2 regions of the Metapseudomonas lalkuanensis genome follow, and region 2 is predicted to be linked to the other one. Evidence: predicted binding sites of a transcription regulator. Region 2 holds the regulator's gene; the other holds the start of a gene.

Region 1 (4,416 bases), 3.0 Mb from region 2:
CCGGCCGCTGATTGCTGATCCGAAGGAAGTGCGCAAACAGCGTGCGGCGAAGGCTGCGCAGGCGCGCGCCGGCGAAAGTTGAACCCGAAGATCGCCCAATAAAAAGCCCGGGACCAGCCCGGGCTTTTTTGTTGCCGCATGTTATTGCGGCGAGGTTTCCAGCGGTTCCGGAATCGGTACCGGTACCGGTTCAGCACTGTCCACTTCCTTCTGAATCTTCTCCAGCAGGGAGCCCGGCGCTGCCGGTTCTTCAGCCTTGGGCTGCTCTTTCGGCTGCTCCGGCTTGGCTTCGGTGGTCGTGGTGGTGCTTTCGCCGCCGAGAATCGCCTCGTCACGGCTCACGCCGGGCATGAAGTCGCCGGCCAGGCCGATCAGTTGGTCATTGCTGTCGAACATCAGGCTGACACGTTCCTGGAGGCGTTGGCCGCCACCGGGCTGGATGCTGTAGAGGTAGTCCCAGCGATTGGCGTGGAAGGTGTCAGTGATCAGCGGGTTGCCCATGATAAACCGCACTTGACGTCGGGTCATTCCAGGCTTCAACTGGTCTATCATGTCCTGCGTTACGACGTTGCCCTGCTGGATGTCGATCTTGTAGACACCGGGAAACGAACAACCGGCGAGTGCGAGCAAGCCTGCGAAGGAGAGGCTGGTCAGCAGGAGCTTGGTGTTTTGCATCGGTGGGAGACTTCCACTATCTTGGCTGGGCATCAAAAGTCCCGATCATACCTGCATTAAGGGAAGCTGCGAAAGCTGCATTCCCCGAGAAAACCGACCATGGTTGAAAACAACGAACTGCGTAAAGCCGGCCTGAAGGTCACCTTGCCTCGGGTCAAGATCCTCCAGATGCTCGACTCCACCGAGCAACGCCACATGAGCGCGGAGGATGTTTACAAGGCCCTGATGGAAGCCGGCGAAGATGTCGGTCTGGCCACCGTCTACCGGGTCCTGACCCAGTTCGAGGCGGCGGGTCTGGTGGTGCGCCACAACTTCGATGGCGGCCACGCTGTGTTCGAGCTGGCCGATAGCGGCCACCACGATCACATGGTGTGCGTCGATTCCGGCGAAGTGATCGAGTTCTTCGATCCGGAAATCGAGAAGCGCCAGAAGGAAATCGTCAAGGAGCGCGGTTACGAGCTGGTTGACCACAATCTGGTGCTCTATATCCGCAAGAAGAAGTAAGCGCTTCGCGCAAAAGAAAAGGCGGCCTGAGGGTCGCCTTTTTCGTTTGGAGTGGGTCAGCCCTGGGCGCTGGTCACCATCTTCCTGGCGTGGGCCAGGGATTCTTCGGTGAGGTCGACGCCGCCCAGCATGCGTGCGATTTCCTCGATGCGCGGTGCTTCCTGCAGCTTGGCCACGGCGGTGCGGGTTTCCTGCGTGCCGCGTTCCTTGTGCACGAAGAGATGATGATGGCCCTGCGCGGCCACCTGGGGCAGGTGGGTGACGGTGAGTACCTGGCCACGCTGGCCGAGGCGGCGCAGCAACTGGCCGACCACTTCGGCGGTGGGGCCGCCGATACCCACGTCCACTTCGTCGAACACCAGCGTGGGGACGCGCGAGGTCTGCGCGGTGATCACCTGGATGGCCAGGCTGATGCGGGACAGCTCGCCGCCCGACGCGACCTTGGCCAGTGCCTTGAGCGGCTGGCCCGGGTTGGCGCTGACCAGGAACTCGACCTGTTCCAGGCCTTGCTGCTGCGGTTCGTCCATCTGGCTGGCGTGCAGCTGGATGCTGAATCGCCCACCGGGCATGCCCAGTCGCTGCATTTCGGTTTCCACCGAACCGGCCAGGCGGTCGGACGCTTCGCCGCGCAGCCGGCTCAGCTCGGCAGCCTTTTCCTGGTAGTGACGCTCATAGGCGGATAATTCTTCGGTCAGGCGCTCGACCGCTTCGTCGTCAGCGTTGAGGGCTTCCAGTTCATCCAGCAGGCGCTGCTGCAGCTCCGCCAGCTTGTTTGGCTGCACCCGGTGCTTGCGCGCCAGGGTGTAGATGCTGTCGAGACGTTCTTCGAGTGCCTGCTGGCGTTCGGGATCGGCGTCGAAGTGGTCGAGGAAGCGGTTCAGTTCGCCCATGGCTTCTTCGACCTGGATCTGTGCGCTGGACAGCAGGTTGACCGCTTCGGCCAGGGCGCCGGGCTGTGTATGGAAGGCGGTCAGGCGGTTGAGGCTGGCGGTCAGGGCGCTGAGCACATTGCCGGCATCGCTTTCGCTGCAGAAATCGATCACCTGGCGGCAGGCGGCCAGCAGGCTTTCGGCGTTGGCCAGGTTCTTGTGTTCCTGTTCAAGCTGCTCCAGTTCGTTCTCGCCAAGGGCGAGGTTTTCCAATTCGTCCAGCTGGTAGCTGAGCAACTGGTGGCGGGCGCGCTGCTCGTCGCCGGCGCGGGAGAGGCGTTCCAGCTCCTGGCGGGTCTGCCGCCAGCGCTGTGCGGCAAGCTGCACCTGGCGGGCAAGGTCGCTGGCGCCGGCGAACTCGTCCAGCAGGCGGCGATGGGTATCGGCCTTGAGCAGGGATTGGTGTTCGTGCTGGCTGTGGATATCGATCAGCAGCTCGCCCAGGGCCTTGAGGTCGCCCTGGGGGCAGGGGCTGCCATTTATATAGGCGCGCGACCGGCCTTCGGCGGTGATGACGCGGCGCAGGATGCAGGGGCCGTCGTTGTCCAGGTCGCGTTCGGCCAGCCATGCGCATGCTTCGGGAATGTCGCTGATGTCGAAGCTGGCGAGGATGTCGGCCTTGTCGGCGCCGGGGCGCACCACGCCGCTGTCGGCGCGATCGCCCAGGGTGAGGCCGAGGGCGTCGAGCATGATCGACTTGCCGGCTCCGGTTTCGCCGGTGATCACGGACATGCCGCCTTCGAGCTCCAGGTCCAGGTGCTCGACGATGGCGTAGTTGTGGATCGACAGGTGTACCAGCATGGTGCGACTCCCGCGCTGAGATGGCTGGGTATTTATACAGTGTTTGTTTTCTGGCTGACAATCGTCCCGCCCCCTTGAAGCGACAAATTGCGACCCCATATAGGCGGACATATCAGCGGGTCTTTGCCCGCAGCTGTCTTTATGAGGAGGAAGGCATGGCCGACGAACAGACCCTGGAAAACCAGACCCCCGAAGCGAATTCCGCTGCCGACACCGCATCCGGCGAAGATCTCGCCGCTCGCGTACAGGTGCTGGAGGAGCAGCTGGCCGCGGCCCAGGATCAGTCGCTGCGTGTCGCCGCCGAGCTGCAGAACGTCCGCCGTCGTGCCGAGCAGGATGTGGAGAAGGCGCACAAGTTCGCCCTGGAAAAATTCGCCAACGACCTGCTGCCGGTCGTCGACAGCCTGGAGCGTGGCCTGGAGCTGTCCAGTGCCACCGACGAGGCCATCAAGCCGGTGCGCGAGGGTATGGAGCTGACCCTCAAGCTGTTCCACGACACCCTCAAGCGTTACCAGTTGGAAGCTGTTGATCCGCACGGTGCGCCCTTCAATCCCGAGCACCACCAGGCCATGGCCATGGAAGAAAGCACCCATGTCGAGCCGGGCAGCGTGCTGAAGGTGTTCCAGAAGGGCTACCTGCTCAATGGTCGTCTGCTGCGCCCCGCCATGGTGGTGGTCAGCAAGGCGCCGAGTGCCACTCCGCCGTCGATTGACGAGCAGGCTTGAAATTCGGCCTCGGGCCCCCATCTGTTAGTTCAAGCGTTTATGTGCTGCCGCGGCCCGTGAAGCGAGGCCGCGGAGAATTCAAAGTTTCGGGAGAGAGAATATGGGCAAAATCATTGGTATCGACCTGGGGACCACCAACTCTTGCGTGGCCATCCTGGAGAACGGCAACGTCAAGGTGATCGAGAACGCCGAGGGCGCTCGCACCACGCCGTCCATCATCGCCTACACCAACGACGGTGAGACCCTGGTGGGCCAGTCCGCCAAGCGCCAGGCGGTCACCAACCCGCAGAACACCCTGTACGCCGTGAAGCGCCTGATCGGTCGCCGCTTCGAAGAAGACGTCGTGCAGAAAGACATCAAGATGGTTCCCTACAAGATCGCCAAGGCCGACAACGGTGACGCCTGGGTGGAAGTGAAGGGCCAGAAGATGGCGCCGCCGCAGATTTCCGCGGAAGTGCTGAAGAAGATGAAGAAGACCGCCGAAGACTACCTCGGCGAGCCGGTGACCGAAGCGGTGATCACCGTTCCGGCCTACTTCAACGACAGCCAGCGCCAGGCTACCAAGGACGCCGGCCGCATCGCCGGTCTGGACGTCAAGCGCATCATCAACGAGCCGACCGCGGCTGCGCTGGCCTACGGCATGGACAAGGCCAAGGGCGACCACACCGTCATCGTCTATGACCTGGGCGGCGGCACCTTCGACGTGTCGGTCATCGAGATCGCCGAAGTCGATGGCGAGCACCAGTTCGAAGTGCTGGCCACCAACGGTGACACCTTCCTGG
Region 2 (4,416 bases):
TGGACTACGGCTTCACCGCCGGCATGGAAGAGCATCTGGACGACGTCGCACAGGGCGAGCGCGACTGGAAGCACCTGCTGGACGAGTTCTATGGCGACTTCAGGAAGAAGTTGGAGCTGGCCGAAGGCACCGACAAGGGCATGCGCGCCAATCAGCCTACGCTGACCGATATTCCCTGTCGCGAGTGCGGTCGTCCGATGATGATCCGTACCGCCTCGACCGGCGTGTTCCTCGGTTGCTCGGGCTACAGCCTGCCGCCGAAGGAGCGCTGCAAGGCCACCATCAACCTCGTGCCGGGCGACGAAATCGCCGCGGACGACGAGGGTGAATCGGAGTCCCGCGTTTTGCGGGGCAAGCATCGCTGCCCGATCTGCGCGACTGCTATGGATGCTTATCTGCTGGATGAAACCCGCAAACTGCATATCTGCGGCAACAACCCGGATTGCTCGGGTTACGAGATCGAGCAGGGCCAGTACCGCATCAAGGGCTACGAAGGTCCGAGCCTGGAGTGCGACAAGTGCGGTAGCGAGATGCAGCTCAAGACAGGGCGCTTCGGCAAGTTCTTCGGCTGCACCAACGCCAGTTGCAAGAACACCCGCAAGCTGCTGAAGAGCGGCGAGGCTGCGCCGCCGAAGATCGATCCGATTCGCATGCCGGAACTGAAGTGCGAGAAGGTCGACGATATCTATGTGCTGCGCGATGGCGCTTCCGGCCTGTTCCTGGCTGCCAGCCAGTTCCCGAAGAACCGAGAAACCCGTGCACCGCTGGTACAGGAACTGATCCCGCACAAGGATGAGCTGGACGCGAAGTATCACTACCTGCTCGACGCGCCGAAGAAGGACCCCGAGGGACGTCCGGCGGTAATTCGCTTCAGTCGCAAGACAAAGGAGCAGTACGTGCAGACCGAGGTGGACGGCAAGCCCACCGGCTGGCGTGCCTTCTTCGATGGCGGCAAGTGGAAGGTCGAAGACAAGCGCTGACCGACTGCAGCGCGCCCGGCACCGGGCGCGCATATACTGCCGGAATCACCTGTGGAGGGCGCCGTCATGGCCCACGAGCTTTATACCCGCACCAACCAGAAGATCTTCTTCGCAGGCCTGTCGCTGGAATCCTGGCGCAAGGCGGAGGAGGGCAGGGCGATGAACGCCCAGGCGCTGGTGCAATCCGAGCGGGAAGCATCGCTCTTCCACCTCTACGGTGCATTGCTTGGCCTGTGTCATGAAATCGCTGGTTACTACCGTCTTCCGGAAGCCAACGCTCCGCGTGTCGAATTACTGCTGACGCAAGAAGTGCTGGCTGCTGCCCCCAGCCCTGAGCTGGCCGAGCTGGTGGAACTGGCCCAGCAGCGGGAAACCTGGTTGGCCGAGCTCCTTGCCGCCTATTTCGCGTTGTTCCAGCCGCCCCAGGCGCCCAGGCAGGCCAAGGTCGATCCGACCTTGCCGCTGATCACTGCGGTCAGTGTGGAAAAGGAAGAGGCGCCGCTGTCGCGGGAGTGCCTTGAGTCGTGGAGACAGAATCTGAAATCCCTCGCCTTGCGCTTCCGGGAAACGCTCAGCGAATGCTGATTTGATCGACGGGCTAGGGCGTGCTGGCGGCTCGCTGGTACAATGGCCGCTTTCGTGGAGATCTGAACCTATGCCAACGTCCTTTCTGGAAATAGTCGAACTGCCTGACGGGCGCATCATCCTGCGCCGGGCCGAGGACGAGGAAGCATTGGTGACGCTGGATTTCTCCGCTGATGCCAAGGCGTTCCTGCAGGGGCACCATCTGGAAGTCGCCAAGGCCATGCTGAACGTTGGCGTTCAGATGGCTGGCCGTCTGGCGGAAGGTGATATGGACCATCATGAAGGTCCGCGCGTCCTGCATTGATCTCTGGAGCCGGATCTTCCGCTGATTCGGTTACCGTCTGATGTCACAGGGCCCAGGTCTTCCCTGGCCCCGTCGCTTAATCAACCCAACAGGATGTTCAGGCTCTGTGCGCCGCCTTTGCGCGCGGCTTGGGCCAGTTGTTGCTTGGCTTTCTGGCCGAGCTGCAGCCAGCTGACGACGGTGTGGCTGCGGCCCAGTCGCAGGGCCTCGCAAGCCAGTTCCAGGGCACTTTGCTCACCGCGAGGTTGCAGGATCAGGATACGTTCCCGATTGAGTCCGGAGTCGCGCAGCCAGTCGCGGGTCAGGCCGGCGGGGGCGCCGATCAGCGTCAGCCAGCGCGCGTCCTGTTCCTCGCTCAGTTCCCGCAATACCGAGGCCAGGAGGTTCCGGCAGTGCCCGGTGGCGCCGCGCAGGGACAGTTCGCTGAACGCTTCCGGCTCTTCCGGGCGCGGATCTTCGACCACTTCGGTCAGCATCGGTACCACGGGATTGGCCAGGATGGCATCGTGGAACAGGGGAAGCTGGGACCGACCAAGCGACTGCGGGAACTGCATAAGGCCTCCTTTAGCGGCGGATCACGCCGACACTCAAACCTTCGATCACCAGATCCTGTTCATCCAGGTTCACTTCGATGGGGGCGAACTCGGGGTTCTCGGCAATCAGCCAGACCTTGTCGCCTTCACGCTTGAAGCGCTTTACGGTGACTTCTTCGCCCAGACGGGCAACGACCACTTGTCCGTTACGGGCTTCGCGGGTGCTGTGTACGGCCAGCAGATCGCCGTCGTAGATACCGATATCTTTCATCGACATGCCGCGAACACGCAGCAGGTAGTCGGCGCGGGGATGGAAGAAGTCGGGGTTGATACGGCAGGATTCTTCGATGTTCTGCTGGGCCAGAATCGGCGCGCCGGCGGCGACTCGGCCGATCACCGGAAGGCCATCGACTTCATTGTTGCCGGGTTCGAATCCGGGGATGCGAATGCCGCGAGAGGCGCCTGGCGTCATCTCGATCGCGCCTTTGCGGGCCAGGGCCTTGAGGTGTTCTTCGGCGGCATTGGGGGACTTGAAGCCGAGTTCCTGGGCAATTTCCGCGCGGGTCGGAGGGAAGCCATTGTCTTCAAGGCAGCGCTTGATGAATGCGAGAATCTCGGCTTGGCGGGGCGTCAGTTTCAGCATGGTGGCGCTCTGTCTTTTTATACAGTGACTGGAATTATATACAGTGATCCAGCCTTGGCAACGCTTCTTTTTTGAGGAGGGAAAGTAGAAGGGGCGACCGATGGTCGGGAAAATCCGCTGGCCCGGTGAGTGACCATGGCGTCAGATAATGGTGAGCACGGCTTGACAAGCTGGCGGGCTGAAACGTATGTTTCAAACAAGTGTTTGTCAGGCGGAGGAGCCATGGCCCAGTCGGAAACCGTAGAACGCATTCTGGATGCTGCGGAACAGCTGTTCGCGGAAAAAGGCTTCGCCGAGACCTCGTTGCGCCTGATCACCAGTAAGGCCGGGGTCAACCTGGCGGCTGTGAACTATCACTTCGGCTCGAAGAAGGCGCTGATCCAGGCGGTCTTCTCGCGCTTCCTCGGTCCATTCTGCCAGAGCCTTGAACGAGAGCTGGACCGCCGCCAATCCAAGGCGGAGAGCAAGGCCAGCCTCGAAGAGCTACTGGAAATGCTCGTCGAGCAGGCCCTCGCGGTAAAGCCCCGTAGCGGTAATGACCTGTCGATCTTCATGCGTTTGCTCGGACTCGCATTCAGTCAGAGCCAGGGCCACCTGCGCAAGTACCTCGAAGAGGTTTACGGCAAGGTTTTCCGCCGCTACATGCTGCTGGTGAACGAATCCGCACCCAAGGTGCCGCCGCTTGAGCTCTTCTGGCGCGTGCATTTCATGCTCGGCGCCGCGGCGTTCAGCATGTCGGGTATCAAGGCGCTGCGCGCAATGGCGGAAAACGACTTTGGCGTGAACACCTCCATCGAGCAGGTGATGCGATTGATGGTTCCGTTCCTGGCAGCCGGCATGCGTGCTGAAACCGGAGTGACTGACGATGCGTTGGCCAGTGCGGTGCTCAAGCCGCGCATCAAGGCGCCGGCAGCACCCGCCAAGGCTTAAATCCACTTGGGCGCAGGCAGGCTGATCGGCTAAGCTTGCGGCCCATGCAAAACCTCGATCTCCTGCATATCTCCATCGCCGACCAGCAGCTCTATGGCTTTGCCGAAGGGCAGTTGGTGCTGCGCATGCCAGTTTCCACCGCCCTGAATGGCGCGGGCGAAACCAATGGCTCCAACTGCACCCCCCGAGGACTGCACCAGATCCGCGCGCGAATCGGCGACGGCTTGCCCCTTGGTGCTGTCCTGCGTGGGCGGCGCTGGACCGGTGAGGTCTGGAATGCCGAGTTGCATGAACGCTTTCCCGGTAGGGACTGGATTCTCACCCGCATCCTCTGGCTGAGCGGTCGCGAGCCTGGCCGCAATCGCCTCGGCCAGGTGGACAGCTTCCGCCGCTACATTTATCTGCACGGCACGCCGGACAGCGAACCCATGGGTGTTCCGC

Evidence for each region. Region 2 encodes LexA, which represses DNA repair genes until DNA is damaged. Its sites were predicted from a motif close to CTGTNTNNNNANACAG; they were not measured.
Region 1: a site for LexA is predicted at 2,934-2,949, ahead of recN (DNA repair protein RecN). Genes of this name have one in related genera too.

What each region holds. Positions count from the first base shown of each region.
Region 1 is NZ_CP043311.1:5,135,757-5,140,172, reverse strand. It holds gene FXN65_RS23855 (RnfH family protein) at 1-82, shown strand, start outside; gene FXN65_RS23850 (outer membrane protein assembly factor BamE) at 142-675, opposite strand; gene fur (ferric iron uptake transcriptional regulator) at 775-1,179, shown strand; gene recN (DNA repair protein RecN) at 1,236-2,909, opposite strand; gene grpE (nucleotide exchange factor GrpE) at 3,065-3,634, shown strand; gene dnaK (molecular chaperone DnaK) at 3,735-4,416, shown strand, end outside.
Region 2 is NZ_CP043311.1:2,093,192-2,097,607, forward strand. It holds gene topA (type I DNA topoisomerase) at 1-980, shown strand, start outside; gene FXN65_RS09830 (DUF6586 family protein) at 1,047-1,565, shown strand; gene FXN65_RS09835 (hypothetical protein) at 1,636-1,869, shown strand; gene sulA (SOS-induced cell division inhibitor SulA) at 1,950-2,423, opposite strand; gene lexA (transcriptional repressor LexA) at 2,434-3,045, opposite strand; gene FXN65_RS09850 (TetR/AcrR family transcriptional regulator) at 3,268-3,975, shown strand; gene FXN65_RS09855 (L,D-transpeptidase) at 4,020-4,416, shown strand, end outside.